4 regions of the Terrisporobacter hibernicus genome follow, and region 3 is predicted to be linked to each of the others. Evidence: riboswitches for the same ligand, from Rfam matches in the RefSeq annotation. Region 3 holds a riboswitch; each other region holds the start of a gene.
The links. Region 3 has a riboswitch for lysine ahead of JW646_RS01910 (amino acid permease). Riboswitches for the same ligand answer to the same signal wherever they lie in the genome.
Positions count from the first base shown of each region.

Region 1: it holds a riboswitch for lysine, as region 3 does, so the genes downstream of both, JW646_RS00910 (Na+/H+ antiporter NhaC family protein) here and JW646_RS01910 (amino acid permease) in region 3, are expected to answer to the same signal.
Region 2: it holds a riboswitch for lysine, as region 3 does, so the genes downstream of both, JW646_RS00925 (Na+/H+ antiporter NhaC family protein) here and JW646_RS01910 (amino acid permease) in region 3, are expected to answer to the same signal.
Region 4: it holds a riboswitch for lysine, as region 3 does, so the genes downstream of both, JW646_RS07435 (aspartate-semialdehyde dehydrogenase) here and JW646_RS01910 (amino acid permease) in region 3, are expected to answer to the same signal.

Region 1 covers NZ_CP081135.1:185,061-193,043, forward strand. The annotation lists gene JW646_RS00890 (iron-containing alcohol dehydrogenase) at 1-921, opposite strand, end outside; gene JW646_RS00895 (helix-turn-helix transcriptional regulator) at 998-1,351, opposite strand; gene JW646_RS00900 (KamA family radical SAM protein) at 1,585-2,676, opposite strand; gene JW646_RS00905 (pentapeptide repeat-containing protein) at 2,845-4,035, opposite strand; gene JW646_RS00910 (Na+/H+ antiporter NhaC family protein) at 4,123-5,871, opposite strand; lysine riboswitch at 5,981-6,156, opposite strand; gene JW646_RS00915 (Na+/H+ antiporter NhaC family protein) at 6,324-7,661, shown strand; gene JW646_RS00920 (tRNA threonylcarbamoyladenosine dehydratase) at 7,852-7,983, opposite strand, start outside.
Region 2 covers NZ_CP081135.1:193,317-201,299, forward strand. The annotation lists gene JW646_RS00920 (tRNA threonylcarbamoyladenosine dehydratase) at 1-306, opposite strand, end outside; gene JW646_RS00925 (Na+/H+ antiporter NhaC family protein) at 439-2,184, opposite strand; lysine riboswitch at 2,407-2,578, opposite strand; gene JW646_RS00930 (DUF4362 domain-containing protein) at 2,673-3,269, opposite strand; gene JW646_RS00935 (lipoate--protein ligase) at 3,458-4,444, shown strand; gene JW646_RS00940 (TVP38/TMEM64 family protein) at 4,486-5,076, opposite strand; gene JW646_RS00945 (mechanosensitive ion channel family protein) at 5,278-6,135, opposite strand; gene JW646_RS00950 (diaminopimelate decarboxylase family protein) at 6,248-7,483, opposite strand; gene cls (cardiolipin synthase) at 7,648-7,983, opposite strand, start outside.
Region 3 covers NZ_CP081135.1:383,188-391,170, forward strand. The annotation lists gene JW646_RS01905 (GGDEF domain-containing protein) at 1-1,325, opposite strand, end outside; gene JW646_RS01910 (amino acid permease) at 1,522-2,973, opposite strand; lysine riboswitch at 3,249-3,425, opposite strand; gene JW646_RS01915 (voltage-gated chloride channel family protein) at 3,581-4,825, shown strand; gene JW646_RS01920 (lysozyme inhibitor LprI family protein) at 4,976-5,830, opposite strand; gene brnQ (branched-chain amino acid transport system II carrier protein) at 6,134-7,447, opposite strand; gene JW646_RS01930 (hypothetical protein) at 7,676-7,983, opposite strand, start outside.
Region 4 covers NZ_CP081135.1:1,538,214-1,546,196, reverse strand. The annotation lists gene dapB (4-hydroxy-tetrahydrodipicolinate reductase) at 1-488, opposite strand, end outside; gene dapA (4-hydroxy-tetrahydrodipicolinate synthase) at 482-1,381, opposite strand; gene JW646_RS07435 (aspartate-semialdehyde dehydrogenase) at 1,447-2,445, opposite strand; lysine riboswitch at 2,580-2,750, opposite strand; gene JW646_RS07430 (L-serine ammonia-lyase, iron-sulfur-dependent, subunit alpha) at 3,018-4,211, shown strand; gene JW646_RS07425 (ABC transporter permease) at 4,454-6,904, shown strand; gene JW646_RS07420 (ABC transporter ATP-binding protein) at 6,917-7,582, shown strand; gene JW646_RS07415 (hypothetical protein) at 7,760-7,983, shown strand, end outside.

The sequences.
Region 1 (7,983 bases), 200 kb from region 3:
ACCCATAAATTTAGCACAATCTTTTAATTGCTTAGCAGCAACTTTAGCATTAAACTCTTGAACAGCAGGAAGTAATATAGCATTACATACACCATGTGGTAGGTTATAGAATCCACCATATTGATGAGCTATTGCATGAACATATCCAAGAGAAGCATTGTTAAATGCCATACCTGCTAAGAATTCAGCATAAGCCATTTTATCTCTTGCTTCCATATTATTTCCATCAGCAACTGCATCTCTTAAATAATCACTAATAAGTTCAATAGCTTTTTGTGCACAAGCATCTGTAACTGGAGTAGCAGCAGTAGATACATAAGCTTCAATAGCATGAGTTAAAGCATCCATTCCTGTAGCTGCAGTTAAAGAAGCAGGCATACTAACCATTAAATTGGGGTCATTTATTGCAAGAACTGGGTTAACATGTTTATCAACTATTGCCATTTTAACATGTCTTTCTTCGTCAGTAATTATAGAGAATATAGTCATTTCTGAAGCAGTGCCAGCTGTAGTATTTATTGCTATAAGTGGAAGCTGAGGATTTTTAGATACGTGAACACCTTCATAATCTTTTATGTTTCCACCATTAGTTGCAACTAAAGCTATACCTTTTGCACAGTCATGGGGAGATCCTCCACCATAAGATATAACAAAATCACATCCATTGTCCTTAAGTACTTTAACTCCATCCATTACATTAGTAACAGTAGGGTTTGGTTGAGAGCCAGGATATACAACAAATTCCACACCCTTAGCTCCTAAATTATCAGTTATTCCTTCAAATTCCGAACTACTAGCAGATCTTTTTCCACAAACTATTAAAGCTTTTTTAAATCCTCTTGATTTTATTTCCTCTGGTAAATTGTCTGAACATCCTGGTCCCATTAAACTAACACTTGGCATATAAAATGTAAAAGCCATATTATTAAAACCTCCTAAAAATAATTTTATTATATATGTAGATAGCTACATAATAACTTGGCATTTTAAATAAAAATTATTTATTCTTTGACTTACAGGATTCTTGATATTCCAGCGGTGTTATTCCATATACTTTTATGAAATTTTTGTTAAGATGACTTAAATCGTAAAACTCGTATTTACTTACTATGGTGTTTATGTCTACTCCATCAGATAAATCTTCTTTTATAGCCTCTATTTTACAATTCATTATATACCTATACGGAGTTACACCTATCTCGTTTTTGAACATTCGTGAAAAATAATATTTAGATAAGTTAATATACTGACAAATTTCGTTAATTGTTATTTTTTTCTTTAAATTTTGATTAATATATTTTATTGATTTGATAATATAAGGATTAACGTTCTTATTTTTATTACTTGGCATGACAAATATTAACGCTCCTTTCTATTTTATATAAGAAAGTTGCTTAATATAATATTAAATTCTTTTATTTAATAATTACACTTCTTATAGTTACATTATAAAGCATCTTAAGTTTTTATGTATAGTAATATATTGCTATATTTTTTTATATTATATTTATTTCATGTAAAAATAAAACATCATTTAAAAAGAAATATATACTTTTTAAATGATGGCAGTTCTAATTAAATATTTTAATATATCCAGGTTTGATTATCATCAACTTTTTCTATAAATATTCTTGCTCTATCCTCTTTGTATTTTGCTTGATGAAATTTAAATACCATATGATTATCTTCTGTTTTTCCTATTATTTCAATTTTCCCCCTTGTTGTAGACAAACAGTATTTAAAACATTTCCCTTGGCCATTTTGCAAGCTTTTAGCTCCTTCTACTATATCAATACCTTCTTTAAGGGGCACTTGAAATTGGTTTTTTACACCTGTAACTGGTCTACACTGAAATATATAATATGGTACTATTCCAATAGAAGTAACCTTTTTTAGCAACTCTCCAAGGATCTCAATACTATCATTTACTCCTCTTAATAAAACTGTTTGATTTTTTACTATAACACCAGCATCTCTTAAATATTTTATTGCATCAATAGCTTCCTTAGTCACTTCTCTAGGATGGTTAAACTGAGTCACTACATAAATTTGTTTTTTTTCACCGTATTTTCTAAGTATCTCTTTAAGTTCATTGTCTCTAGTTATTCTCTCAGGATAAACTACTGGTATTCTTGTTCCAAATCTAATTAAATCAATATGAGAAATATCACATAATGCCTCTAAAAACTTTTCAATTTTTCTGTTACTATTTAAAAATGAATCTCCACCAGAAATAAGTACATTGCTTATTTTCTCATTATTTTTTACATATTCTAACATTTTTTCAAAATGTGTAGCTATTTCTTCATCTGATAAACCTACTAAACGCTTTCTAAAGCAATGTCTACAATACATTGCACAGTGATTTGTAGATAGCACAATTACAGTTTGTTCGTATTTGTGTTGCATTCCCGTAATAACAGTATTATCTGCTTCACCACTCGTATCAAAACTTCCACTTAAATCAATTTCTTCTATTGAAGGTATACACATTTTTTTTATAGGATCATTTGGATCATTAAAATCAATTAAAGATAAATAATAAGGTGTAATAGACATGGGATATTTTTCAAGTATTTCATTCATTTTTATTTCTTCATCTTTTGTTAAATTCATGTATAAATTTAAATCTTCTGCTTTAGTTATATTTTTCTTCAATAACTCTGTATTGTTCAAGATACCACCCCTTAAGTATATAAAATTTTAAAATCACTTTAACATGTATCTTTCATATAATAAATATATGTGAAATAGTTTATTTAATAGTAAGAATATTGCAAAACATTAATATATATATTAGTAAATACTATATTATTCGGTAAATTTCCTTTTTTTTTGTAAATTTTATCTTATTATTTTTCTTACTATAGTTCCAATTCCTACTCCCACAGTTACTATCCCTAGAATCATCTCAATATTAGATAACATCAGTGACATTTTCACTGGCTCACTACTATATCCCCCTACACCCAAAAATATACCTGAGCTTAGTGCTAGAGATTGATTATAGTCTGCAACAAATTTCATAAAATCTAAATTTTTAAATGTTTCTAGATTATAAATAACATAACTTTTATTAATGTCCAAACCAACAATTAAGTATAAAAATGCAAAAACTAATATTAAAAATATTCCCGTTAATAGCGCATTAAAAGGCCTTTCACCATATCCACAAAATATTTTATACAAAAATGAGCCTATTTTAGGCACCGGGTCTAGAATTTTATACTCAGTTTTTTTGCATAAATAATAATACTCTCCAAAGTTATTATCTAAAGTATTTTCTTTAAATTTATCTGCAATAATCTGATATGTCAAATATAGACCTTCATATTCTTCTCTATCTTTTTTTATTTCTACTAATTTATCAAAAAATGTTTTTTCATCTAATTTAGTTTTATATTTATCATCAAATTCAAAGTCTACAATGTAACATTTATGTGTTTTAAATCCACTTAAATCACAATCAGAAATTTTTATTTTATTTAATTCACATTTATTTGCTATCATGCTTTTCATCATGCATATTTCAAATGAAGTATTTTTTATCAAACAATTTTCAAATATTAAATATGATAAATCACAATTTCTAAATTTACTATAAAATTCGCAACTATAGAATTCACAAGAGTAATTTGTTGTATTATTTAATGATGGAGATTTTATATTATCTTCCATAATAAATATACAATTTTCAAAAATAACACCGCCTAATATAAACTTACAATCATAAAATTTACAGCCTATTATTTTGCAATTTATAAATTTTGTATTTGCAAAAGTGCAATCTTTGAAGTTTGCACATATTATATCTTTATTAGAAATATTATAATAATCTTTTTCATCTAGCAATCCTTTTTTTCCAATGAATTCGTTTTTTATAATTTCATAACTATATCTATTATCAGGATTATAGTCAGTCATCTCCTTTTTATGCTTTATAATATAACTGTAATTTTTTTCATTATTCTTTTTTCTTTTTTCTAGTTGTATCTTTAATTTATAATTTTCTTCTTTAAAATTCACATAAGCCATAGTGATTTCTCCTTTTACAAAATCTATAACTTATTATCTGCATAAAAAAAGACTTAAATGCATTATCATTTAAGTCTTTTCTAAATATTAATTTTCTAATAATTCATTTCCTTGTATATCTTCAACCTCTACACTCTTACCAAGTATTTGTATTCCTATAAACATTGCCACAAATGATAGTGGTAAGATTAAATAAACAGGTAATCCAAATCCTGCTGGTATATATCCAAACACTATAGTAATAACTCCCACAAATATTGAATAAGGCATTTGTGTTCTAACATGATCTATATGATTACATCCAGCTCCCATTGATGAAAGTATTGTTGTATCTGATATTGGTGAACAGTGATCGCCAAATATAGCTCCCGTTAATACTGCTGATGTTGCAACTATTACATAAGACATGTCTGGGTTTATTGAATATGCAAGAGGTATAGCCAGTGGCATAAGTATTCCCATTGTTCCATAAGAAGTTCCAGTTGCAAATGATATTATTGCCCCAAGTACAAATATTAAGCTTGGTACTATAAATGGAGGTAGGGAACCTGATAGTAATGTAATTAAATATTTTGCTGTTCCTAGCTCTTTTATTACAGATGATAGTGACCATGCACATATTAATATTACACCTGTTATTACTAATGTTTTCATTCCATCCACCCAAATATCTAGAGCTTCTGATACAGTAAACATTTTTTTACATACACCCATAACCATCGCAACTATTCCAGCAAATAAAGCTGATTGGAAAAGAGCAACAGATGCATCTGAATTTGAGAAAGCTTCTTTTATTGCATTAAATGATGCTGGTGAGTTTTGCATAAGTTGAATTACCGCACTGTCTTCTCCGCCCATTATTGCAGTATATCCACTGTAATAAAATGCAAATAACGCTCCAACTATCAACGCTCCTATTGGTATTATTGCATTCCACACACTTAGTTTAACACCCTCTAATGGTTCCATATCATCATGTTTACTTAAATTTTTATTTACTTCTTCGTTTGAAGTAATATTTTGACTTCCCCTTCTACATTCTAACTCAGCTTTTCTCATAGGTCCAAAATCCTTTAAAAGTAAAGCTGTCATTACTATAAATCCTAATATTAATAGATTATAAAATCTAAATGGAATTGTATCTAAAAATACTCCAAATGCATTTGTTTCAACTCCTATACTTTCAAATGCTGTACCTATAAGCCCAACTTCTAAACCTATCCATGTAGAAATAATTGCTAAACCTGCAACTGGTGCTGCAGTGGCATCTATTATAAAAGCTAATCTTTCTCTTGATACTTTCATTTTGTCTGTAACTGGTCTCATCATAGGTCCTATTATTAAAGAGTTTGCATAGTCATCAAAGAATACAAGTAGTCCTGCAAACCAAGTCATTATTTGAGCACTTTTTGCTGTTTTTGCTTTATTTGATAATGCTTCAGCTATGGCTTTTGCTCCACCCATTTTTCCAACTAAATTTATAACTCCTCCTATTGCTAAAACTTGAAGAATTATACCTGCATTCCATGGGTCTGCTAGAGATTCCACTGCTCTTTTAATTAAATCTAAAAATGAATAAAATATTGCCATAAAAGGATTGTTCCCTGTTATATTTAATATAAATCCACCTGACATAATTCCTATAACCAAAGATACTATAACATTTTTAGTTATAAAAGCAAGTGAAATTGCAACTAGCGGTGGTATTAAAGTCCATAAACCAAATTTACCTGCATTTTGTGCCGCAACATCAACTTCTTCTGCAAAAGATAGTGCCGTCGTCATTATGAATAGCATGGTTGTCATTAAAAATAATCTTAAATTTCTTCTTCTCATTTTATTTCCCCCTAATATTTTTGTAGTGAACATCATAAGGGCTATTTTTTTTCATTAAAAAAACCTTGATGTAAGAGCATCAAGGTCATAATTATACTAAACTATAAATCCATTTGATAGCTCAACACTAATTTCTTAGTGACAGTGGCATATATATTATATATACCCCCAGCCAAATAACCTTAAAGCTTCAGTTATACGCTTCGGCGATGTTTCCTTTCACAATAAATCAACGTTGCTTAACTCCTTATTGTTACTGATAAAAATCGCACCTCTACCTTAAATATTCACTTATTAATATGAGTATATATTACCTGACTTTATTTAGCAACAAGTAAAACCGTATTTTTTACTATATATGTTTTATAAATATTTTTTATATTTAATTAATATTTTAATATTTTTCTTCTATAATTTTATTATATTGATAAATAATAGGAGGAATTATTTATATGAGTATTTTTTTCATTATTATTATTACAATAACAATGCTAATATTTAGCGTTTTTAATAATATTTTTTTAGGATACGGTTTAACTATTTCTTTGATTTTATTTTCTTTAATTGGTTTAAAAAGAAATAAAACCATAAAAGACCTTCTTAAATTATATACTTTTGAGTCTAAAAGAAGTTTTCCAATTATAAAAATTTTAATCTTAATTTCAATTTTAATAAGTGTATGGTTAAGTTGTGGAACAATTCCATCAATAGTTTATTATTCATTAAAATATATTAACCCTAATCTATTTATATTGTTTTGTTTTTTAATAGCAGCTGTAACATCAATTTTAATTGGAACTTCCTTTGGTACTGTAAGTTCCATAGGTATACCTCTTATTATTATTGCACAGGCGTCTAATCTTAACTTAAATTTAGTAGGAGGAGCCATTATGTCTGGTGCATATTTAGGTGATAGATGTTCACCTTTATCTTCTAGTTTACTTCTTCTATGCAATTTAACTAAAGTCGACTTATTTAAATATATTAGAAAGGTTTTTGTTTTTGGTATTATTCCAACTATAATTAGTATTATTTTTTATTTATTTTTTTCCTTTAAAAATCCTTTGACTTTTATTGATAATTCACTAAGTTTAACTTTGTACAATGATTTTCATATAAGTTTTATTTTATTAATACCAGCTATTATAATTATTATTTTATCGTTGAAAAAAGTTTCAATTTCAAAATCAATAACTATAAGTATAATAACATCAATAATAATTTGCCTTTTTATTCAAAAAATAACTATGATAGATTTGTGTAATTATATTATATTTGGATATAAAACGTCTTCATCTTTATCAAATATTATTAAGGGTGGCGGTATTATTTCCATGTTTAAAACTTGTTATATAATTATTATTTCATGTTGTTTAACAGGATTTTTTAGTGGATTAAATATTTTGGGCGGCTTGGAAAAGTATTTAAAGAAATTAAAACTAAATAGAAGCAAGTTATTTTTTATAACCTTATTACTTGGCTTAATAATTGCCTCTATTGGATGTAGCCAGACTATAGCTTTTATTTTAACTATAGAAATACTTAAGGATACCTATGAAAATTATAATAATGAGGATATAGCTATGGAATTTTCCAATTCCGCTATTATTACATCTGCCTTAATTCCATGGTGTATAGCTGCACTTGTTCCTACTTCAGTCTTAGGCATAAGTAATTACAAATTTATCCCATATGCTATTTTTCTATATATAGTTCCAATTTGTCATTTATGTTATTGCCTATACTTGGACTATTATAAAGATAAGTTGCAAAAATTCTTTATAAGGTAGAGGCTTTCCATAAATAAATTAAGCATTATATCTCTTTATAAAAGATAGCAACAAGTTCCTAATTATCATTGAATTATGATTTTAAAGAAGATATTATTGAAATAATTTTTTATATTTTATTAAATAAAAATAGTAATAATTTTAATTGTTTATTATCAAAATTATTACTATTCTAGCTTTAAATTTAAAATCACTTTATATCTAGTAAGTCTTTTATAACCTGAGATGACATTATCAATCCTCCACAAGAAGACATAAAAGGCATACTTCCTGGTAAGATTCTATGGCCATTTGATATTTTTTCCTTAACTTCTATAGGTTG
Region 2 (7,983 bases), 190 kb from region 3:
AAAAACACAGCTTACTGCATTTATATTTAAATCTTTATTTATATCTAGTAATCTATCTTTTACTACTTGAACCTTATTCTTGTTTAAATTAGAAGTTAATCCAGGTAGTTGTCTATTAAAATCACTTTCTTCAACCTTTGCATAATCTACTATAGTTATGTTTCCCACACCGGCTCTTATTAAGGCTTCTACGCAAAAACTTCCCACTCCACCTACTCCTATGACAAGAACATTAGAATTTTTTAATTTTTCCATACCTTCTTGTCCTATAAGTAAATTTGTTCTCATTGTAAAATTGCTGTTCATCTAGATTCTCCTTTAATAATTACAACTAACTCTTATATTTAGTTTTACCTAGATTCACAAGTGTATTAATTAAATAAAAAAAATCTCTTCAAATTATTTTATCTAACAATTTAAAGAGATTTTTATAATAAATTAAGCTATTAAACTTTCTTCTTTTTCATCTATATCTACACTTTTTCCAAGTATCTGTATTCCTATAAACATAGCTACAAATGCTAAAGGCATTATTAAATAAATTGGAAGTCCCATTCCTGCTGGTATATACCCAAATAGTATTGCTATACTTCCAACAAATAAAGCATATGGCATTTGTGTTCTAACATGGTCTATATGATTGCATCCAGCACCCATTGATGAAAGTATTGTTGTATCTGATATTGGTGAGCAGTGGTCTCCAAATATAGAACCTGTAAGAACTGCACTTACACAAACTATTATATAAGACATATCAGGACTTATAGAATGAGCTAGCGGTATAGTTAGTGGCATAAGTATACCCATTGTTCCATAAGATGTACCTGTAGCAAATGAAATTATTCCACCTAGTACAAATATTATACTTGGTAATAAAAAAGCCGGTACAGAACCTGATAATAATTGTATCAAGTATCTAGCTGTTCCAAGTTCTTTTATTACTGATGAAAGTGACCATGCACATATTAGTATTACACAAGTTATAACTAAAGTTTTCATTCCATCTACCCATATATCTAATCCTTGTGATACAGTAAATATTTTTTTACCTACACCCATTGCTATAGCAACTATTCCTGCAAATAAAGCAGATTGGAATAAAGCTACTGATGCATCTGCATTAGAAAATGCTTCTCTAATTGCTACAAATGATAGTGGTGAGTTATTAAATATTTGAATTAAACTTGCATCATTTCCACTCATTATTGTGCTATAACCACTGTAGTAAAATGCAAATAATGATCCAACTATTAGTATTCCTATTGGTATTATAGCATTCCATATGTTTAATTTAACTCCCGGAAGGGGCTCTAAATCACTATGTTCATTACTTATTTTTTCATCTATATCTTTACTAGAAACTAAATTTGTATTTCCTCTTCTAGCTTTTAGCTCTGCTTCTCTCATTGGCCCGAATTCTTTTAATAGTACTGCTGTTATAACTATAAATCCAAGAATCAATATATTATAAAATCTATATGGTAATGTACTTAAAAATATACTAAATGCATTTGCATTTACTCCTATAGCCTTAAATCCATCTCCAATTAGGCCTACTTCTAAACCTATCCAAGTTGAAATTATTGCTATTCCTGCAACTGGTGCAGCTGTAGCATCAATTACAAAAGCAAGCCTTTCTCTTGAAACTTTCATTTTATCTGTAACTGGTCTCATCATAGGACCTATTATTAAAGAATTTGCATAGTCGTCAAAGAATACTAAAAGCCCGGCTGCCCATGTTATAAGTTGAGCACTTTTTGCACTTTTTGCCTTTTTAGCTAATGACTCAGCTATTGCTTTTGCTCCACCCATTTTAGCAACTAAGTTGATTACTCCACCTATTGCTAAAACTTGAAGTATAATTCCTGCATTCCATGGGTCTGCTAATGCCCCAACAGCTCTATCAATTAAATCTAAAAATGAATTAAATAGTGCTGAAAAAACATTAATACCATTTAGGTTTAATAAAAAACCACCTGACATCACTCCAATAACCAAAGATACTATAACATTCTTAGTTATAAAAGCTAGAATAATAGCTACAAGTGGTGGCAATAATGTTAATATTCCATACTTTTGTGCATTTATTACAGCCATATCTTGTTCTGCTGCAAAACTTGTTACATTTGATATTAAAATCAATATTGTTGTCATTAATAATAATCTTACATTTCTTTTTTTCATTTTTCTTCCCCCTATGTGATAGTTGTGAATATTTCAGGGTTTTGTCATTTTAATACAAATTGTCTTTGCTCATGTTAATAATGTCTTTTAGAACAAATTCATTATTCCATTAAGTAGTTAAAAATCAATATTTTTTAATAAAAATTATAATTTTTTGCAATAAAAAAACCTTGATGGCTTCATCAAGGTTAAAATTACACACTAAAAATATTATTAGTTCTTCTCAATGATAGCTCAACACTAAAATTAGTGACAGTTGTATATATATTTTATATACACCCAGCGATATAACCTTAAAGCCTCAGTTATACACTTCGGCAATATTTCCTTTTTTAATAAGTCATCGTGCTACCTCATTATTAATACTTATAAATATTGCGCCTCTACCTATATATTCACTTGTTTTTAATAGTATATAATATATGCTTTACAAATACAATATATTTTGTTCTAATTTATCAAAATTATATTTACTTTAGTCTAATAATCTATGAATTAATATAATAAAACACAAAACCATAAGGTATCCAATCTGATATATTTGAACTTAATAGAGAATAATTAAGCTCATCTAAGGTTATTTTTTCATCATCTAACAAGTATACATAAGTTTTATTATTTTCTTCAAATAATTTTAAATATTTAAAGCTATATTCAAAATAATCTTCTTCTTTATCATCTCTATATTGATCTCTCGAGTCATCTTCAATCATAAAGAATTTATTGTCTTTGCATGATAAGTAAGTCAGTATTGGGTCGTCTTGTTCAGTGTATTGAACTATTAATACCCTATCTTCTTTTTTCTTTTTACTATTTTTATAAAAATCATTCCATATCTTTTCATTTGCTACTATTTGTTCGTCTTCAATAACTACAATATTATTTTTTTTAGCTTTTTCAACTGTTAGATTTTTAGAGCCTCCATAAGATTTTAATAGCTCTTTTACTTTTTGCGAGTCTTTTGCTGAATATATCTTAAGTTTTTCATCATTAAAAGCATCTATAGTCTTTTCAGTATTAATGTTTTTACATCCTACTAAGCTACAAAAGGTTATACAAATAATAATATAAATTATCTTTTTCATCTTATCCCCCCTACATACTGATTATTACTATCTTCTTTTTTTTTGAAATAATTCCTTCAATTTTCATTCACTATGATTATGAAAATTGCGACAAATTCTTTAATTATTCATATTTATTAAAGGAAATACTCACATTTTGTTGAATATTAGTAAAGTGTCTGATTACAAAATTTATGGAGGAATAGACTATGCTGTTAATCAATAATACTAGTACAAATGCTTACTTTAACTTGGCTATGGAAGAATATTTTTTAAAAAATACTAATGAAGATATTTTTATACTATGGAGAAATGAAAGTGCTATAATCGTAGGTAAAAATCAGAATACATTATCTGAAATTAATTATGAGTATGTAAAACAAAATAAAATAAAAGTCGTAAGAAGACAGTCTGGTGGTGGAGCTGTTTTTCATGATTTAGGTAATATAAATTTTACATTTATTTCGTGTAATGATAATAGTTTTAGTGATTTTAAGCGATTTACTATGCCAATAATAGACGCTTTGAAAAATTTAAATATACAAGCTGAATTTTCAGGAAGAAATGATTTACTTATTGATAATCAAAAATTTTCAGGTAATGCACAATATAATTATAAAAATAAGGTAATGCACCATGGTACTTTGTTGTTCTCATCTGAAATAAATGATTTGTCTAGTGCTCTAAAAGTAAAACCATCTAAGTTTATAGGCAAAAGTGTAAAATCTGTTAAATCTCGTGTTACAAATATTGCTAATCACTTAGAAAAGGATATGACTGTTTTAGAATTTAAAAATTACTTGATGAACTTTATAAATAGCAAATACGAAAATAATTGTCTTTACCAATTAAGTGAGGAAGATGTAAATGAAATAAACAAATTGGTTGAAGATAAATATAACACTTGGCAGTGGAATTTTGGTCATTCACCTAAATATGCTCTTAATAATGAAATTAAGTATCCTGGTGGCAATATAGAATTTAGTTTAAATGTTGAGAAAGGGCTAATTAAAGAAATAAAATTTTTCGGAGATTTCTTTGGTAAAAAGGATGTTTCATATATAGAAGATTTATTAAAAAATACAAATCACAATGAAGCTAGTATCAGGAGTATCTTAAATAACATTGATATAAATGACTATTTTTTAAATTGTGATATAGATATATTAGTTGATGGAATAATGGGTGTAAAATAAACTTAAAGTTATTAAACTAAAATGAAGAATAGATCTTTTGCCTATTCTTCATTCATTCTTTTCTTTTCAAAATTATCCAAGTCCTTATTTAATTTATTACCTATTTTCCAAGCAACAAATATGATTAAAACTAAAGTTAATACTTTCAAAGGATTTGTAATAAAACCAACAATATCTTTTCCTATATAACTAACTATAAAAAACATAACTAACTTTCCTGCTACTACTGCAGATATAAAGTCTGTAGTATGTCTTTTGGCTAATCCTTGAGATATTGTAACCACGCAAGCTGGTAAAAATGGACAAGCATAAGCAAAAAACAATAACATAAACCCTTTTTCTTCTACCCAATCAATTGCTTTTTCTACTTTTTCGTTTTTTAATAATTTAATAAATTTTTTATTGCTAATTTTTTTAACTATTAAAAATAGACATATAGTCCCAGCTGTAGATCCTATCCATGATATTATTAACCCTTGATACATACCAAATAAAGCCGCGTTAGCAGTAACAATTGCAACTAGCGGTAGTATAGGTAGAAAACTTTCTACAAATACACTTGTCAATCCAACAATAATAGACAATAACCAATAATCATTTACTATATTATATATGTTTTGAATATATTCCATAAGTATCTCCTTTTTATGATTTTAAATTATTATATCATAATAATTTTTATTTAAATCTAATATGAATAAATTTTCATTTTTTCTTAACAATTGGGCCTGATATACCCCATTTTCTTAATATTTTCTTACTATTTTGTTATTAATTTGTTATTAATTCTTTTAATTTATGCAATAAAAAAAGATTGCTAAAAAGCAATCTTTTTATTTTATAACTTGTCTTACGTGTAAATCCATTTGTGGATATGGTATTGAAATCTTTTCTTCATCAAATCTAATTTTAACTTGTTCTAATAAATCATAATATACTGTCCAATAGTCAGGTGTATTTACCCAAACTCTTACAGCAAATTTTAAAGAACTAGGTCCTTGTTCAAATAATCCAACAAATGGCTCTGGATAATCAAGAATTAGTTTATTTTTAGATACTATTTCTTTTAATACACTTCTAACTTTTAAAATATCACATTCATACCCTGCTGAAAATGTTAAATCAACTCTTCTAGTTTCTTTTGTAGAATAATTTATTAAACTTCCGTTTGATAAGGTTCCATTTGGTATTAATACAACTTTATTATCTACCGTTGTTAAAGTTGTATAAAATACTCCAATTTGTTCAACTGCTCCTTCAAATTGATCAGCTTGGATATAATCTCCTACTTTAAATGGTCTAAGAAGTAAAATTATAAATCCTCCAGCAAAGTTTGATAAACTTCCTTGAAGTGCAAGACCTATGGCAACCCCAGCTGAAGCAACTATAGCTGCTAATCCTGACAATTTTAGCTCCCAATATGCTCCTGCAATTACAAGCACTAATAAACATTTTAAAGATATACTTATAAATGACCTTGTGAATTTCACTAATGTCATATCTACATTTCTTTTTTCTGCAAAGATTACAAATTTTTTCGATAATCTATTTATTATTTTAAATCCTATTATTATTAAAATTGTACCTATTATTAATTTTGTTCCACTATTTAGTGCCCAATCTAGTATTTTGGTAGCCATGGTTTCCATGGTCATATTTTTAAAATTCATATTTTGTATTTCTTCAAGCATCAATTTCCCTCCAAGTCTATTACATATAAATAAAATAATACACTTTTTTGCAAAAATTGTCTAGGATAGTTGTAAATAATTATAGTAAATCATATCATGTAAATTTATGTAATTAGTCTATTACATGGTAATCCTTGCTTGTGTAATATATTTCTACAGGTTTTTCTTGACTACTAAATGAAAGAGGTGTAAGAGAATAAGCATAGCTTCCAGCATTATTTATGAAGATCAAATCGTTGATTTCAGCCTTAGTAAGAAGTATATCTCTTGCTAAAATATCAACAGCTGTACATAAATTCCCTCCTATGGTAACTATCTCTTTATTATTTTCTTCTTTATCTTCCCTCTTTATTAAACTTATAGTATAAGAATCATAAGAAGTAAAAAGTGGTTCCATCATTTTTAAATTATCTTTTTTGTTAGTATAAGAAACAATAAGCTCACTAATAGTAGGTTTAAAAAAACCATTATATCCATTTTGTACGATTAGATATTTCCTACCTCTTGATTCTTTAATATCAATTATAGGTGTAACGTAAGCTCCACTTTTACAAACTAAAAATCTTCCACTTTCTATAATAAATCTAGCATTTAACTTTTGTTTATATTTTTTAATTAACTCATTTGACATTTTACTAAGTTTATCAATATCTAAATTTCCATAAGAATTACCATATGATATCCCTAGTCCTCCACCAAAATTAATAAACTTAAGATTAAATTTCATCTTTTCTTTACAAAATAATGCAAGCTTTAATACATATTCATAATAATTGTAAATTATTTCATAATCTAAAATTTGGGACTGAAGATGTACATGAATTCCAACAACCTCAATATTACTTAGGTTATCTATAAAATTTTTATTTTCTATCAATGTCTCTTCATCTACGCCATATTTGCTGCTTATAGATTCTCCACCAAACATATTATAATTAGCATTAATCCTTAACCCAACTTCTAAGTTAGTATTTCTTTCTTTTCCTATTTCATTTAATAAACTTAATTCGTTATAACTATCCGCTGTTATTATGCATTTATCAATAGATTCTTCAATATCTTTTCTTCTTTTACCCGGTGCAGAATAAATTATATTATTTTTATTAATATTTGCTGTATTTGATATTTGTACTTCCTTTGCAGATGCAGCATCTGAGCCTATATTATTTTTACTCATTAAATCCAATATGTGTTTATTGGGATTAGTTTTGACTGAGTATAAAATTTCAAACTCTTTAAATTTGTCTTTTAAAATATTAATAGATTTTAAAATTTCTTCTTCATCATACACATAAAATGATTTGTTTACCTCACTCATTAATTGTCTCAAATTATTATTATCTAACATCATCATTCTCCCCAAATTTATTTTAATATTTTTTATATTCCTATAAAATTCTATATTTCCTGTACTTATCCTTTATTGTTGTATAGGATTAAACTTATTGAATATTCTTATTGATGTTAATCAAAAAAATCTTCCTTATCTATTGAATTAAGGAAGATTTTCTATTACATTAACGGTGAGAATAATCGAAGTATTAGCCTACCAAATTTCACTGGCCATTTTATATTTTCGCACTCGTTTAAACTTATTTTTTGGCAAAGTTCCAATGTTTCATTAAAATCGTCTTTTACTTTTAATACACTCTCTGTTTTATACAACCATGCTCCACATTCAAAATGAAGATATAAACTTCTAAAATCTAAGTTAATACTTCCTACTACTGCATATTCATCATCAACTACAAAAGTTTTAGAATGCATAAATCCTGGTGTATATTCATAAATTTTTATACCGTCCTTTATAAATGAGTGATAATAAGATTTTGTAACTGCATGAACAAA
Region 3 (7,983 bases):
TCTTCTACAATATTTTCTAAGGTTTTGTTAAACTGTAAAACATCATTATAATATCTTTGGTTATCTAAAATTTTAGTAAATAAATGACCAATAAAAAATGCCATATATAATATTATTAATAAATAGATATTTTCATTTAATTCAAAAGTAAATATATCTAGGCATATTAATATCATCACATATAGTGTTTTCACTATTTGAAAAATTTTATATCCTTTTTTTATTTGATTACTTTTTAGACAAACATAAAACTGCCAAATAACAATAAAAGAAGTATACGCATAAACTGGCAAGATAATAAACTTCCCTAAGTTGCTAAACAATCTAATATTTAAACAAAATAAAATAGCAAGGGCTCCATACATATAAGGTAGGGGTCTAGTGAATTTTTTTGGCACTTTGTCTTCTTTGTCAAATATTTCATGAGATAGAAAACATCCCACAATTCCACCTATCATCAATACACAAATCTTCAAACACATTATAGTACTTTCTGTAATATAAAAATCTGGATAAATAAATCTTAGAAAAATAAAAAACTCTTTCATATCAAATAGTAAACGAAGCATTATTGTAAAATCAAACAGTGTAATAAGAGAAATAAGCTTATGATTTGGCACCAAAAACATAAACATACATCCACTTACTATTAAAACTAACATTAGACCTAAGGTAAACATGATGTAACTTGTTGTCATTTTAGTAATTAGCTTAGCATTGGCTTGTGTTGTCACAATAATCTCTTTGTTAAAAAACTTGTTTTCACCATTTTCATTATTTATAGATAACAAAAGTTCATGATTACCTGGTTTTATTAAACTATTATCTAATTTATAAATAAAATTATCCCTATACAACTTGCTTAAACCACTATATTCTTCACTTATTTTTTTTAAAGGTTTTTTGTCTAATAATACATTGGCTGCAAAAGGATAATTAGGAATAAATAAAACAAGGTTGTCCATCATTTTATCTGTTTTTATAATAAGTCTATATGTGGCCTTATCTTTAGTAGTAAAAATTTCATTTGATGTAAATTCCTCAAAAACTTCCTCCTTTTTATCTAAAGATGACACATTCTTTTCATCTATATATATTCCAGGATATACACCCCATTTTCCATTTAATTTCAAAGTATCTATATTCTTAAAATCAGTTTTTGATAAATCCAACACTCCTTTTTTTATGTTTACCTTAGTATCACTTTGCCAAATACTTATACAAATAGTAGAAATAATTACAAATGCTAAAGTCACTACCATTAAAATTCCAACTGAAAATATCCTTAATAATAATGTCAAGTATTTTTTACCTTTTTCCCCCATTGTGCCTCCTATATGTACTAAGTTTCAATATGTATGTTTCCAATTTTATACATTTTTCGACTTTATGTCAATTATAATAAACTTCACATTTGTCTATGTAATTTCCTTAAAAGTAAAAAAGACTTGGACTTTCCATTACAAAGTCCAAGTCTTTTAATTACTTTCAATTATCACTATTTATTTTTCATCAAAGATCCTACACAGCCTTTTTCTTATCTTCCAATCTACTTTTGTTAGATTTATTATAAGACTTTTGTGACATAAATCTAATAACAAGTCCCATAGCTATAAGGATTAATGGTCCACCATAAGTTTTCACTATTAGTAAAATTGCTTCCGTTCCACTAGATCCAACTACATAGTCAAGTCCTGCCCCCAAGAATCCTGTACAAGATAATACTAAAGCTATTCCTGACATAGTGTATGCAAGTACATCTGATTTAAAGAATTTAAAATCAATGTTTTTGTTATTTTTTCTAAATGACATATATGCAAACATCAGGATTATATATGGTATAACAACTGTTAAAGCTGATAAGTCTGTTAACAATTTGAAGAATGCATCTATAGACTTTAGGCCAAACAGTGGTATGGCTATTAGTACTATTAATATTGCACATTGAACCCATAGGGCGTTTACTAATGTTCCATCTTCTCTTTTCTTAACTAAGAATTCTGGGAATGTTCCTTTTGGAACTTCTCCAAACATTGCTCTTATTGGAGATTCCATCCATATTATATAAGCTGCTATTGATGTTACTAAGAATATTGCTGCATATATTTGAGCTACTATTTTTCCGTTTATTCCAAAGTTGTTTGCTACTATACTGTAAACCACATAACCTGCGTCTTTTATGCCTGCACTTTCCAAAACATCTGGCGATGCTATTAACTGTATAGCCACAGAACCAAGTATATATGATAATGCTATAAGTATAGTTGCTATAACCATTGCTTTTGGAAATGTCTTTTTAGGATTTTCTGTTTGTTTTATATATGTTCCTGCAACTTCTGAACCTGATACTGCAAATAGTAACCAAGAAAAAGTTGAGAAATAACTTACATTAAATTTTGGAACAACACTCTCCACACTAAACTCAGTTGCAGAAGGTGTCCCGTTAAAATACCCAACTACAGCCATTACTACAAATATTACTGTTGCTGCTAGAGTAAATTTCCCTCCAAAATCAGCCAACTTAGAGAATTTGCTAACTCCTATTGTTGCTATATATGTCATGGCTATACATATAAATATTGATAGTATTGGTAACAAGTAAGCATTGGAATCAGTAAATACATTTCTTCCAAGTAAAGCCCAAGATGCTGCTACAGGTATTCTAGAAAATACCATTTGTAGATAGAAAAGTATCCCTATAAAATAAGACCATGTACTTATGAAGGCCCATTTTTCACCTATTGCTTGTTCTACCCAAGTATAAATTCCCCCATCTTTGTCTTTGTTAAAAGAAGCCATTTCAGCTATAACTCCACAAAGTGGTAAAAAATATAGTACAGATACTATCACCCATGAAGGTATAGCAGTTGCCCCTAAATATACTGCATTACTTGCTATATTAGTAAAATTAAAAGTAGGAACAAATATAAGCATTACTAATGCCCATAGTTTAATTTTTTTATTTTCTCCCATGATGTCTCTCCTCTACATTAAATATTTCCCATATAAAAAATTTGCTTGGCTTGAATGACGTATTAGTGAAACACTTCATATGGCCAAGGAGATGTATTTTCTATTCTCTGTCAACAACCTTGTCATAGTTTGCAAGTTGGTTATTACATATTATTTATAAACTCATAGCACTCAACTTCCACACATGTAAAAAAGCCTTGAGCTTTACACTCAAGGCTACGTAAATACAAAAATACACTAATATGAATATAGTATATTTAGGTATATATTATCCCTTAAATGATAGCTCACCACAAAATAATTTGTGACAGTGATACAGATATTCTCTGCATCCCCAGCCGTACAACCTTTCAGCTTCAATTATACAACTTCGGCGATACTTCCTTTCTTAGTAAATCCTCCTGCTTTTACTCATTACTAGTACTATTAATTACCGCACCTCTATCTTTTTTATACTTCATTTAAATTTATGTTATGATTATACATTTTTAAAGTAAATTTGTAAATAGATTTTTAGTTATTTAATTATTTTTAACAAATAGCCTTGCTTTTACAAGTCACATATATAAACAAGACAATTTTTTGATATAATAAATTTGTATACAGTATGAAAGAGGTGGACAACATTAAAAATTTAATAAGACATGCAAAAGAAAGCAAAATTACATTTAACAATTTTGTAAAATGGTTTGTTCTATCAATAATCTCAGGAATATCTGTTGGAGTTGTAATATCATTTTTTTTAAAAAGCTTAGAATATGCAACAACAACTAGAGAAAATCATCCCTGGTTATTATATTTATTACCCCTAGGAGGAGCCTTAGTAAGTTTTCTATATTTTAAATACGGAAAAGATTCTGCAAAGGGTAACAACCTTATAATAGAACAAATAAACAACTGTGAGGGTTACATTCCAAGTAGAATGGCACCACTTGTATTGTTTGGAACATTTATAACACACTTATTTGGTGGATCAGCAGGGCGGGAAGGAACAGGAGTTCAAATTGGTGCTAGTATCTCTGCAACCCTGGGAAGAATACTAAAATTAAAAGATATAGACTACAATATCCTTATAATAAGTGGTGTAAGTAGTGGTTTTGGTGTAGTATTTGGAACTCCAATAGCTGGTACAGTATTTGGTTTAGAAGTTCACTCCGTAGGAAAAATGAGATATGAGGCTATTATCCCTTGTTTAATTTCTAGTTACATAGGTACATATATATCTGAACTTTTTAATATACACCATACAAATTACCATATGGCAAATGTAGGTTTTGATAATATTGTTTTTATAAAAATTATAATATGTTCCATATTATTTGGACTTACAAGCAAATTATTTGCAGAACTTACACATTATCTAAAAAGAGTGTTTGCAAATAAATTTCCAAATACTTCACTGAAAAGTTTTGTTGGAGGATTAGTTATTATAGTAGCAATTATTATAATAGGAAATAGACAGTATTTAGGTCTTAGTTTAGATTTACTTAATAATGCTTTTCAATCACCAGTTTTTTATGGTGCATTTATTATAAAGCTTGTGCTTACAGCTATTACTCTTGGATCTGGTTTCCAAGGTGGAGAAGTTACACCATTATTTGTAATAGGAGCAACCTTAGGAAATGCTCTTAGCTCTATTGTGAATTTGCCAATTTCTTTTATGGCAGGTGTTGGTATGATAGGAGTATTTGCAGGAGCTACAAGAACGCCTATAGCATCATTTATAATGGGTGTTGAGTTATTTGGAGGAATAGATATTAGATATTTATTTGTAGCATGTGCTATTAGTTATGTATTTTCTGGAAGAAGCACCATATACACAGCTCAGAGAAACGAACTAATAGAAGATTAAATTCTATACAGTAAAAAATAGTCATAAGACATTGTTATATTGAAATAAGAAAGGCAATAACCAGTGTATGATACACCAGTTATTGCCTTTTTATAATCCTTCAACTTCAAGCTATTGAAGTTGCTATATTTAAATAATTATTATGTATTCTTATCTATAATACCTTTCGTTGAACTTTTCACATCTATTTATAGTAACTGTGGCAAGACTTTGGTACATAAAAAGTTTATCCTTACTTAAACCTTTTTCTTTTGCCCTTTTTTCCTCTACCCACCTATTTTGGTCTTTTTTCAACTTTTTAAATGAATTTTTATCCAAATTAGTTTTTAAATCTTTATATAAATTATTTAACATTTCATCGCTTAGCTCATAAACTGCTTTTGCACTTTCAACATCCTTCATATTATAAGATCTTAGAATCTTTATTAACTCTCCTTGGTATTTATAAATACCATTTTCTTTAGCTGCCAAATCTTTTGCCTTATCAGCTTTATTTTTATAATCACTTTTAATATTTTTAACTGTTTTGCTTTCTTCTTTAGGCTGATCTTTTGCTGCTTCCTTTTTTTCTTTTTTTTCTATTTTTTCTTTCTTCTCTTTTTTTTCTTTCTTTTCTTCTTTTTCTGCTTTGCTAGGGTTTTGCTTAAAGTCTTCACACTTTTTCTTTAAATCTTTTGCTGCACTTTTTATTATGTCACTTTTACTATCTATTTGTTCTATAGATGCGCAAAGCTGTATTGCAATATCATAGTGCTTTTTTTGTTTAGAATCAATTGCTTCTATTAAATTATTTGTTTGATTATAAAGTGCATATGCTTCTGCTTCATTACTTTTTTCATCCTTTGCTAAACTAAACAATTCTTTCGCTTTATCATACTCTTCATTAGCCGCTGCTATTATTCCATCACCTAAATGTTTATCATAGGATGAAGTATCCTCTTTTTTGCTGCATCCTACAACAAATAAACATAATATAGTTAATACCATTATTATTATTTTTTTCATCTACTCAATCCCTTCTTGCTTTACAAATATTTCTATTATACATATTAATTATATTAAATATTTTGTTGAATATCTATACATTTTTTGGAATTAATATATTGTTTACAATAATCAAATACTAAAATTCAAAGGGGGTAACATTTTTGTGTACCCCTTTGTAACCATTGCTATTACTAACTTGTACTCCATGTTCATTCCATAGTTTATTAGCAGCGTAAATTCAGATATAATTCCTAACATGTAAAAAAGTCTAAGAGAAAATTAAATCTCTCAGACTTCTTTATTGTATAGTATTTAAAATGTTTATAAGGCGTCATCCATCCTGTCATATTCCTGACCTTTTCTATGTGGTATTAAGCTTCCTATAATACCTCCTATAAATGCAGGAATAATCCAGTTAAATCCTAAACTACTAAGTGGTAATTTATCTATAAATGCAATTTCAAAGCCCATGCTATTTGCTACTGTAAGAATACTTACAAGTAGTGCCACATATGTTGCTCCTTTAAATGCATTGTCATTATTAATTTTATGCCCAAATAAAGTCATTATTACTAAAACTATTGTTGCAGGGTAAATAACTGATAATATTGGTGCTGAGAATTGTATTATAGTACTTACACCAAAGTTAGATACTACTGCACTAAATATACATACAACAATAACTACAGTTTCATATTTTAGCGCACCTTTAGTTATTTTAGTAAAGTATTGGGCTGTTGCTGATACAAGTCCTATAGATGTTGTTAAACATGCTAGTCCAACGATCACTGCTAGAACTACTTTTCCTGGTTTGCCTAATAGTTGCTCTGTTATACTAACTATTAGAGAAGTCTGGTTTATGTCTGCTGGGTTAACTCCTGCAAATTGATGGGCAACAGTTGAACCTAAATATGTTAGACCTCCATATACTATAACTAAAGCTACTGCTGCTACAAATCCAGCTTGCAGTGTTAATTTTATCTTTTGTGATTCTTCAGTATATCCCTTTTGACCAAGAGATATAATTACAACTGCAGATAATGCTATTGCTCCCAGTGGGTCCATTGTTTGATATCCCTGAGATATTCCTTCTGCAAATATATTGCTTATTACTGGTGCTTCGTTTAAATCACCCAGTGGTGATACTACACCCATTACTATTAAAAATATTAATGCTATTAACAAAGCTGGCGTTAAATATTGTCCTATGATGTCTACAACTTTAGATGGTTTGATTGTAAGTACAAGTGTTAATCCAAAGAATATTACGGAGAATACAATTGGGTTGAATCCACTAAAAATTGGTTGTATTCCCATTTCAAATGTTGTTGCACCTGTTCTAGGTATTGCTAAAAGTGGTCCTAAGCAAATCATTATTGCTGTTGCCAGAATAAGTGATAGCGTTTTCCCAGCTCTTCCCAGTACTGCGTTTATATCTCCTTGGCACTTAGCTGCTGCCAATATTGCAAGTAATGCTAATCCAACGTCTGCAATAATAAAACCTGTAAATCCAGTCATCCATCCACTACCACTTACTACTCCAAGGTATGGTGGAAAGATTAAATTACCTGCTCCAAAAAACATTGCAAATAGTGCAAATCCAACTACGATGATGTCTTTGTTCTGCCTTTTCATGTTAAAGCCCCCTTAAAAAATTCATTTGTGTTTATTTAATTAAAAAAAATTATACTGTTATTTGTTTGAAACGTCTATAATTTCTGAATTTTTTAACATATTCTTATCATTAGGAGTGATTTTTAACATTAATTTAACCATTATTATAAAATACATAATAACAGTTCCTACCAATGAAGGGTGCATTTTTATTAAAGCGCCCCTTCAAAGCATTCATATTACTTATTTCTACATACCGACCACTATTTTTGTAGAAATTTCATCCAAGTTTTTGTTTACAACGTCGTGTAAGTACATTTCTCCACCTAGTTTTTCATTAAGTTCTATCATTTCTTTACATCTTTCATGAACATCATGTAAACTACATTCTTTTTTACTACTCATTACAATATGTACAACACAATCTGGAAACTTTGCTCTCATTTCCTTTATAAATTCAATTCTTTCTTCACTATATAATTCCATATCTTCATAGAAGTAAATAATTTTTTTACCACAAGCTTTGAAAACACTTTTTATGTCCTTTTCATCAAAGC
Region 4 (7,983 bases), 1.2 Mb from region 3:
AGAACCTCTTTAATTCCATTAGCTATCATAACAGCTGTACCACTAGGTGAATCTAGTTTTTTATTATGGTGTTTTTCTATTATTTCTATATCAAACCCATTAAGAGCTTTGGCAGCATCTTTAACTAATTTAACTAGAACATTCACACCTAGAGACATATTAGAAGAGTGGAAAATAGGAATAATAGCCGAAGCTTTTTCTATTTCACCTAATTCTTCATCATTAAATCCTGTAGTTGCTATTACTAAAGGTGTTTTTGTTTTTGTAGCATAGTCCAAAACATCATATATAGCACAGTGATTAGAAAAATCAATAATAATATCAGCATTTTCCTCTACTTCACTCATTTTATGATAAGTTTTGAAAGTCACATCTAATTCATCTCTAGATACACCACAAACAAGTTGTAGCTCACTATCTTCATTAACACATTTAGTTAAAACTTTACCCATACTACCGCTATAACCATTTATAATTACTCTTAACATGTTGCCTCCTGTATTTTTAGTCCCCAATTAACTAATTCTCTTTTTAAAACTTCTAAATTTTGTTCTTCCATTTCAGCTAGAGGAAGTCTTAAGTCTCCCACATTAAATCCTAATAAATTAACAGCAGTTTTTACTGGTATAGGATTTACTTCTATAAATAAAGCATCTATTAAAGGTTTCATGCCTAATTGTAATTCTCTAGAACCTTCTACATCACCTTCCATAAACTTTGCTACTAAATCATGAGTTTCCTGTGGGCAAATATTAGCTAGAACTGATATAACTCCAGACCCTCCTAGAGAAAGTAGGGGTAGTATGGAGTCATCGTTACCAGAATACACAGCGAAGCCTTCTGGAACTAACCTGCAAACTTCAGCTACTTGAGCTAAATCTCCACAAGCTTCTTTAAGAGCTACAATGTTATCCACATTTTTAGCTAAATCAGCAACAAGTGAAGGAGGGATATTAACCTTTGTACGTGAAGGAACATTGTATAAAATTATAGGAAGTTTAACACTATTTGCAATAGATACAAAGTGTTTTCTAAGTCCTGATTTATTAGCCTTGTTATAGTAAGGAGTTATAATTAAAAGAGCATCTGCACCTAATTTTTCAGCTTCTTGACTCATATAGATAGAGTGAGCAGTGTCATTTCCACCTGTGCCAGCTATTACAGGAACCCTTTTATCAACAGCATCAACAATAGTTTTGATTGCTAATAAATGTTCTTCGTCATTCATAGTGCTGGCTTCACCAGTAGTACCACAAGCAACTATAGCATCAGTGCCATTTTCAATTTGAAAATCCACTAATTCTTTTATCTTTTTAACATTAACCTTTCCATTTTCATCAAATGGCGTAACTAAAGCAACTGCAGAACCTTTAAAAATCATAAACAAACCTCTCCTTTTTACCTTAAATTTAATCTCTATTAATTAATATTTATTAAAGTTCATTTTTATACTAAATCATATTTTAATAATAATTCAGCTATTTGAACTGCATTAGTAGCAGCCCCTTTTCTTATGTTGTCAGCAACAACCCACATATTAACACCATTATCCACACTGAAGTCTCTTCTGATTCTTCCTACGTAAACCTCATCATGACCCTCAGCATCAACTGCTAGAGGATATTCGTTGTTAGCAGGATTATCAACTATAACTATACCTTCAGTATTTTTTAGAGTACTAAATACGTCTTCTAACTCAAATGGTTTATTAAACTCTAAGTTTATAGACTCACTGTGAGCACCTCTTACTGGAACCCTTACAGTAGTAGCAGTAACTTTAATATTATAGTCTTCTAAGATTTTCATAGTTTCATTTACCATTTTCATTTCTTCTTTTGTATATCCGTTTTCTTCGAAAACATCTATATGAGGAAGACAGTTAAAGGCTATAGGATGAGGGTAGAAAGTGTTTGGTTTTCCATGGATTCCATCCTCCAAGTCTTGAACTCCTCTAACTCCAGAACCTGATACGGCTTGGTAAGTTGAGTAAACAACTCTTTTTAAACCATATTTATCATGTAATGGTTTAAGAGGAACCATAGCTTGTATAGTAGAGCAGTTTGGGTTTGCAATTATTCCCTTATGATTTTTTACTGCTTCTGGGTTAACCTCTGGAACAACGAGTGGAACGTTAGGATCCATTCTCCATTGGCTTGAATTATCAACAACAATTACTCCTTTAGAAGCTGCTATTGGTGCGTATTTTTGGCTTATTCCTCCACCAGCAGAAAATAGAGCTATTTGTATATCTCTATCAAAAGAATTTTCATTTAATTCCTCTACAACCACATCTTTGTTTGCAAATTTAACAGTTGTACCTGCAGATTTTGCAGAAGAGAACATATAGATATTATCTATTGGAAAATTTCTTTCTTCTAAAATTTTTATAAAAGTTCTTCCCACCATACCAGTGGCACCAACTAAAGCAACATTAATTTTTTTCATTTTTAATCACCCCGTAATATATTTTAGATTTAACATTAATAACATAGAGAAAATTTAAGGGAGAGCTTTATATTTATATATATAAAAAAACGTACAAAGGTATACTTTGTACGTTTAAAACGACATGTCAAAGTAAACCTTGTAGCTCACCACTTAAAAATAAGTGACAGTGTTATACATATTATGCATAACCCCAAAAATAATCTTTGCCAAGATTACCTTTTCGGCAATGGTTCCTTTCTTTGAATATTAACGTCTGCCGACTACTTTCAAATACTTTTAACCACTGCACCTCTACCCTAGGTTAAGATAGTTTTTTTAAATTATTAATAATAGTAGTACAAAAAAATGAAAAAATCAATAAAAATGTAAAAAATTACCTCAAACAACATCTAGATTTTTTGTCGCATTTTAGGTAAAATGTTTTATATGTTATTTAATATTTATAAAAATATTTTTTAGAGGTAAATAATTCTTAAATTACTATTATTATTGGAAATATATAATTTTAATTGGGAATATGTTTTCTTATTAAAATAAAAAGAATATCTAAATCCCCGAGGAGGAACAAAATGGAATCACTAAAAGAACTTTACAAAATAGGTAATGGACCTTCCAGCTCACATACAATGGGACCACAAAGAGCTGCTGAACAATTTAAGAACAAATACCCAGAAGCTGTTAGCTATAAAGCTCACTTATACGGAAGCTTAGCTGCAACAGGAGAAGGGCATTTAACTGATTATATAATCAAGAAAACGCTTGAGCCAAAAGAAGTTGAAATACTTTGGAGAGAAGATATAGTTAAACCATATCATCCAAATGGTATGATGTTAGAAGCTATAGATGCAGACGGAAACGTAATGGGAGATTGGACTATCTACTCTGTTGGTGGAGGTACAATAGCTGAAGAAGGAATGAGAAATGCAGGTGGAAACGACACTTACCCTCATTCAACTATGGAAGAAATAATAGCTTGGTGTAACCAAAATAATAAAAACTTCGTAGACTACGTAAAAACTTACGACGATGCTGATATAATGGATTACTTAGTAACTATTAAAGATGCTATGAAAAAATCAGTAGAAGACGGTTTAAAAGCTACAGAAGTTATACCAGGTAAATTAAATCTAGAAAGAAAAGCTGGATATTTCTATAAGCAATATCTTGCTAAGAAGCAATTAAATACATTAGTTTATGCTTATGCTTTAGCTGCTTCAGAGCAAAATGCATCAGGATACGTTATAGTAACTGCTCCAACATGTGGTTCTGCAGGTGTTTTACCAGGAATATTCTTCGCAATGAAAGACTATGAAGGATACACTGATGAGCAATTAGTTGAAGCTTTAGCTGTAGCAGGTATAGTTGGTGTTCTTGTTAAGAGAAACGGATCTGTTTCAGGTGCTGAAGTTGGATGTCAAGGTGAAGTAGGAGTTGCTTGTGCAATGGCTGCTGCTGCAATAGCTTACTTAAAAGGTGGATCATTAAGACAAATAGAATATGCTGCGGAAATCGGTTTAGAACATCACTTAGGAATGACTTGTGACCCAGCTTACGGATACGTTCAAATACCATGTATAGAAAGAAATGCAATGGGTGCTCAAAGAGCATTAGATGCTGCTAACTATTCATTATTAACTGATGGAGAACATCAAGTTACTTTTGACCAAATAGTTAAAATAATGGACGAAACTGGTAGAGACATGATGGATAAATACAGAGAAACTTCAAAAGGTGGAATAGCTAAATTATTCTTCACTTGCTAGTTTTTAAATATTAAAATATTTATATTGAAATAGATAAAAGAAACAGGAATTTTCCTGTTTCTTTTTTTTTACAAATTTATAACGAAAGCTGTTTTTTATTAAATCTTTATAACAAAGAGAGCACAATCTTATAAAATATAATATTTTTATGATTTTTTTAGATATAGTTAGATATAAGAAAAATTAATATATGGAGGGGAAGCAATTATAAAAATACAATCGACGATAAAGGGAGGAAAAGAATGAAGGGTGTTTTAAAATTAGCTTTTTATTATTTGAAAAATCAAAAAGGAAGAAGTTTTTCTATAGTAATAGCAATAGGGTTAGCTACGTTGATATCATTTTCTAATATTGTACAAAAACAAACAAATATAAAATTAGGAACAGAAAAGCTACATAACACATTTGGAACTTATGACTATGAATATAGTGATATTGATGATGAAGCATTGCAAAAAATATTAAATGATGATACAAGGGATGATACATATACAATAATCAATTTAGGTAGCATTGTTTATAAAAATGGTGTTAAGAGCACTCTTAATACGTATAGTCCAGACTATTTAAAACAAAGTGAATATACACTTATAAATGGAAGGGCACCCAAAAATGAAAACGAGATAGTTTTAGATAATAAAGCTATAGAGGAAATGAATTTAGAAAATAAATTAGGTGAAGACATAGATTTTAACATAGTTAAAAAATATAAAAGTCATGATGGAAATGATGAAATATACAATAAAAATTATAAATTTAAACTAGTTGGAATAGTCAGCAGACCTAAGAACTACTACGAAGAATATAAAGAATATACACTTAAAGCTTTTACAGGTGGATATAAAAATTTAATACCAGAAAATCTTATTACTAATGATGGTATTTTAAATGTAGAAAATGAAGATTCTACAATGGATAATATGTATAAACGAATGGAAAAATACGGCCTTACAGAAGATAAATTCTTTATGAATATCGGCTTAATTCAAGGGCTAAACTCTCTTGGTGTTGGTGAAGAAGCAACAACCTATGAAATAAGAAATATGTTATTACCTATAGCTGTATCGGCGCTTTTAATATGCAATATTTTTGTAATGACTTTATTTGATATGAAAAAATCAATAGGGATGTTAAGAGCCATAGGTGCTAAAAGGCACCAAATATGTTCTATGATTTTTATACAAAGTTTAATATTGGTAACCATTGGTATATCCTCTGGATTCTTAATTGGCGGAGCGTATGTGTATAATTATATATCTAAAATGTACCCTCAAAATCCAAGCCTTTATATAACTAAAGAAGCAATATTGATACCCATATTAATAGCAATTATTACGGTGTTTATTTCAAATATAGTTCCCATATACAAGGCTACTAGAATATCTCCAGTAGAAGGAATGAGAGATAACGGTTTTAGTGACAGAAAGTTTAAAAATAGATTTTATTATAAATGGATAAGAAAAGTATTTAATATAACTGGAGAGATGGCATATAAAAATGTATTTAGATTTAGGACAAGAACCATTCTTTGTATATTATCTATGGGATTAGTTGGGTCTATGTATATAACTGCATTATCAAATTACAACAAAATTGGTATGGATGTAATGCATATGCCAAGTCAAAATATTGATGAATATGATATAAAACTAAATAAAGACGATTATAATGTGGAAAATGCTCTAGGAATGTATAGTAATAGTGATGTAGAAAAAATTAAAAATATAGATGATGTAGACTATGTAGATGGAAAATTAGTGTTGTCTGGGTCTATGAATAAGAAAGAATCATATTTAGAAGTTAGGGGTTATACAGAAAAAGATCTGAAAAAATTAGATAAAAACATAGAAGAAAAAAGTGATGAGAAAAATAGTGAATATATAAATGTTTTGGTAAATAATCATACTGATGGAACCAATGAACCAATAGATAAGGATTTAAAAATTGGGGAAATAATTGAAATTAAAATACCATCAGTAAATGATGGAAAGCTAAGTTATAAAGTGGAAAAAGTTAGAATCGCTGGTTTCTTAAACAGAAAATGGATTTTAAATAATTTCTATGGAAGAATGATAACGGTAATAATGCCAATAGAGGAATTATCTAAATTGACTAATATAAATGATGTCAATGTAATAGGAGTAAAAGCTTCTAGTGGAAAAGAAAAGGAAGTTGAAAATAAAATAGAAAAAATGATTGGAAATAAGGATTATAACAATATAGAAAGTAGAGGGAGATATAAAGCAGAACAAGAAAAATTACAGGCAATGGATAAGATGCAAAGTATGTTTTTATTATTGCTTATGTCTGTAGTAGCATCTTTAAATATTTACTACACTATAAAAACAGGAATACTAATTAGAACTAGAGAGCTATCAACATTAAGAAGTATTGGTATGAGTATGAAAAAGATAAGAAGTATGCTTATTAAGGAGTCTTTAATTTATGCTCTTATTAGCTGCATGCTAGGGTCTGCTCATGCTATATATAAAGGATACAAGGATGTATCTATGGTTAATGAAATTATGGAAACTGGATTTGGTGCTAAGAATCTAGAAAAATTTGAAGTGCCTTTTAATGAAATAGTAATATTTACTTTTTTAGTAATAGTAGTTTGTATTATATCGGTGTACTTGTCTAAGAAAAAACTAGAAAAAATGAGTATATCAGAAGGAATTAATAGGAATGAATAGGGGGGAATCAGTATGGCCATATTAAAAATAGAAAATTTAAACAAGATTTATGGTAAAAAAGAAAATAAGTTGCATGTTTTAAAGAATATAAATTTAGACATAGAAGAAAATAAATTTATTACTGTAGTAGGTGCTAGTGGGTCTGGAAAAAGTACATTATTGAATTGTATGGCAGGTCTTGATAAACCAACTGATGGAAGTATTTATTACAATAATGAGGAAATAAGTAATATGCCAGATGGAAAATTAGCTCATATAAGAATAAATAACTTTGGATTTGTGTTTCAGAACTTTAATTTAATACCAGTTGTTAATGTATACGAAAACATAACAATGCCTTCATTATTAGAAAATAGGAAAATAGATGAAAAATATCTAGAAGAATTGTTAGATAGGTTACAAATAAAAGATAAAATAAAGAAATTTCCTAATGAATTATCTGGAGGACAACAACAAAGAGTAGCAATTGCTAGAGCTCTTATAAACAAACCTAAAATAATATTTGCTGATGAGCCTACTGGAAATTTAGATACAAAATCAACAGAAGAAGTTATGAATATACTAAGAGAATGTGTAAATGATTACAATCAGACATTAATAATGATTACTCATAATGAAAATATAGCTAAAGAAGCTGATATTTGCATAAAGATAAAGGATGGACAAGTATTAAGTTAACTTAATAAAACCTAAAATAGACCTTAGAAATAATCATGAACTTAGTATTAATGTATAGAGAGAGCGTAAAAAAGAACAAGAATTAATCTTGTTCTTTTTTTATAAAAATATTATAAGTTTATAATAGAAATGCTATTATTTATTATAAGAAGTTACGATAAATTAGGGGGTACTCTTATGGATAAAAATAATAAATGCAAACTTAATGATATTTCAAACTATTTGGTAGAAAAGCTAAAAGCAAAAGAAATGACAGTAGAAGAATTTTTAAGTATGAATAGTAACATATCTGCAGAGGAACTCAACAATAATTCAAAGATTTTTAAGATAAATGATTGCAATTTAATAAAGTCACTACTAAGTGAAAATGAAAAATCAGAATTAGAAATAACTATGGATCA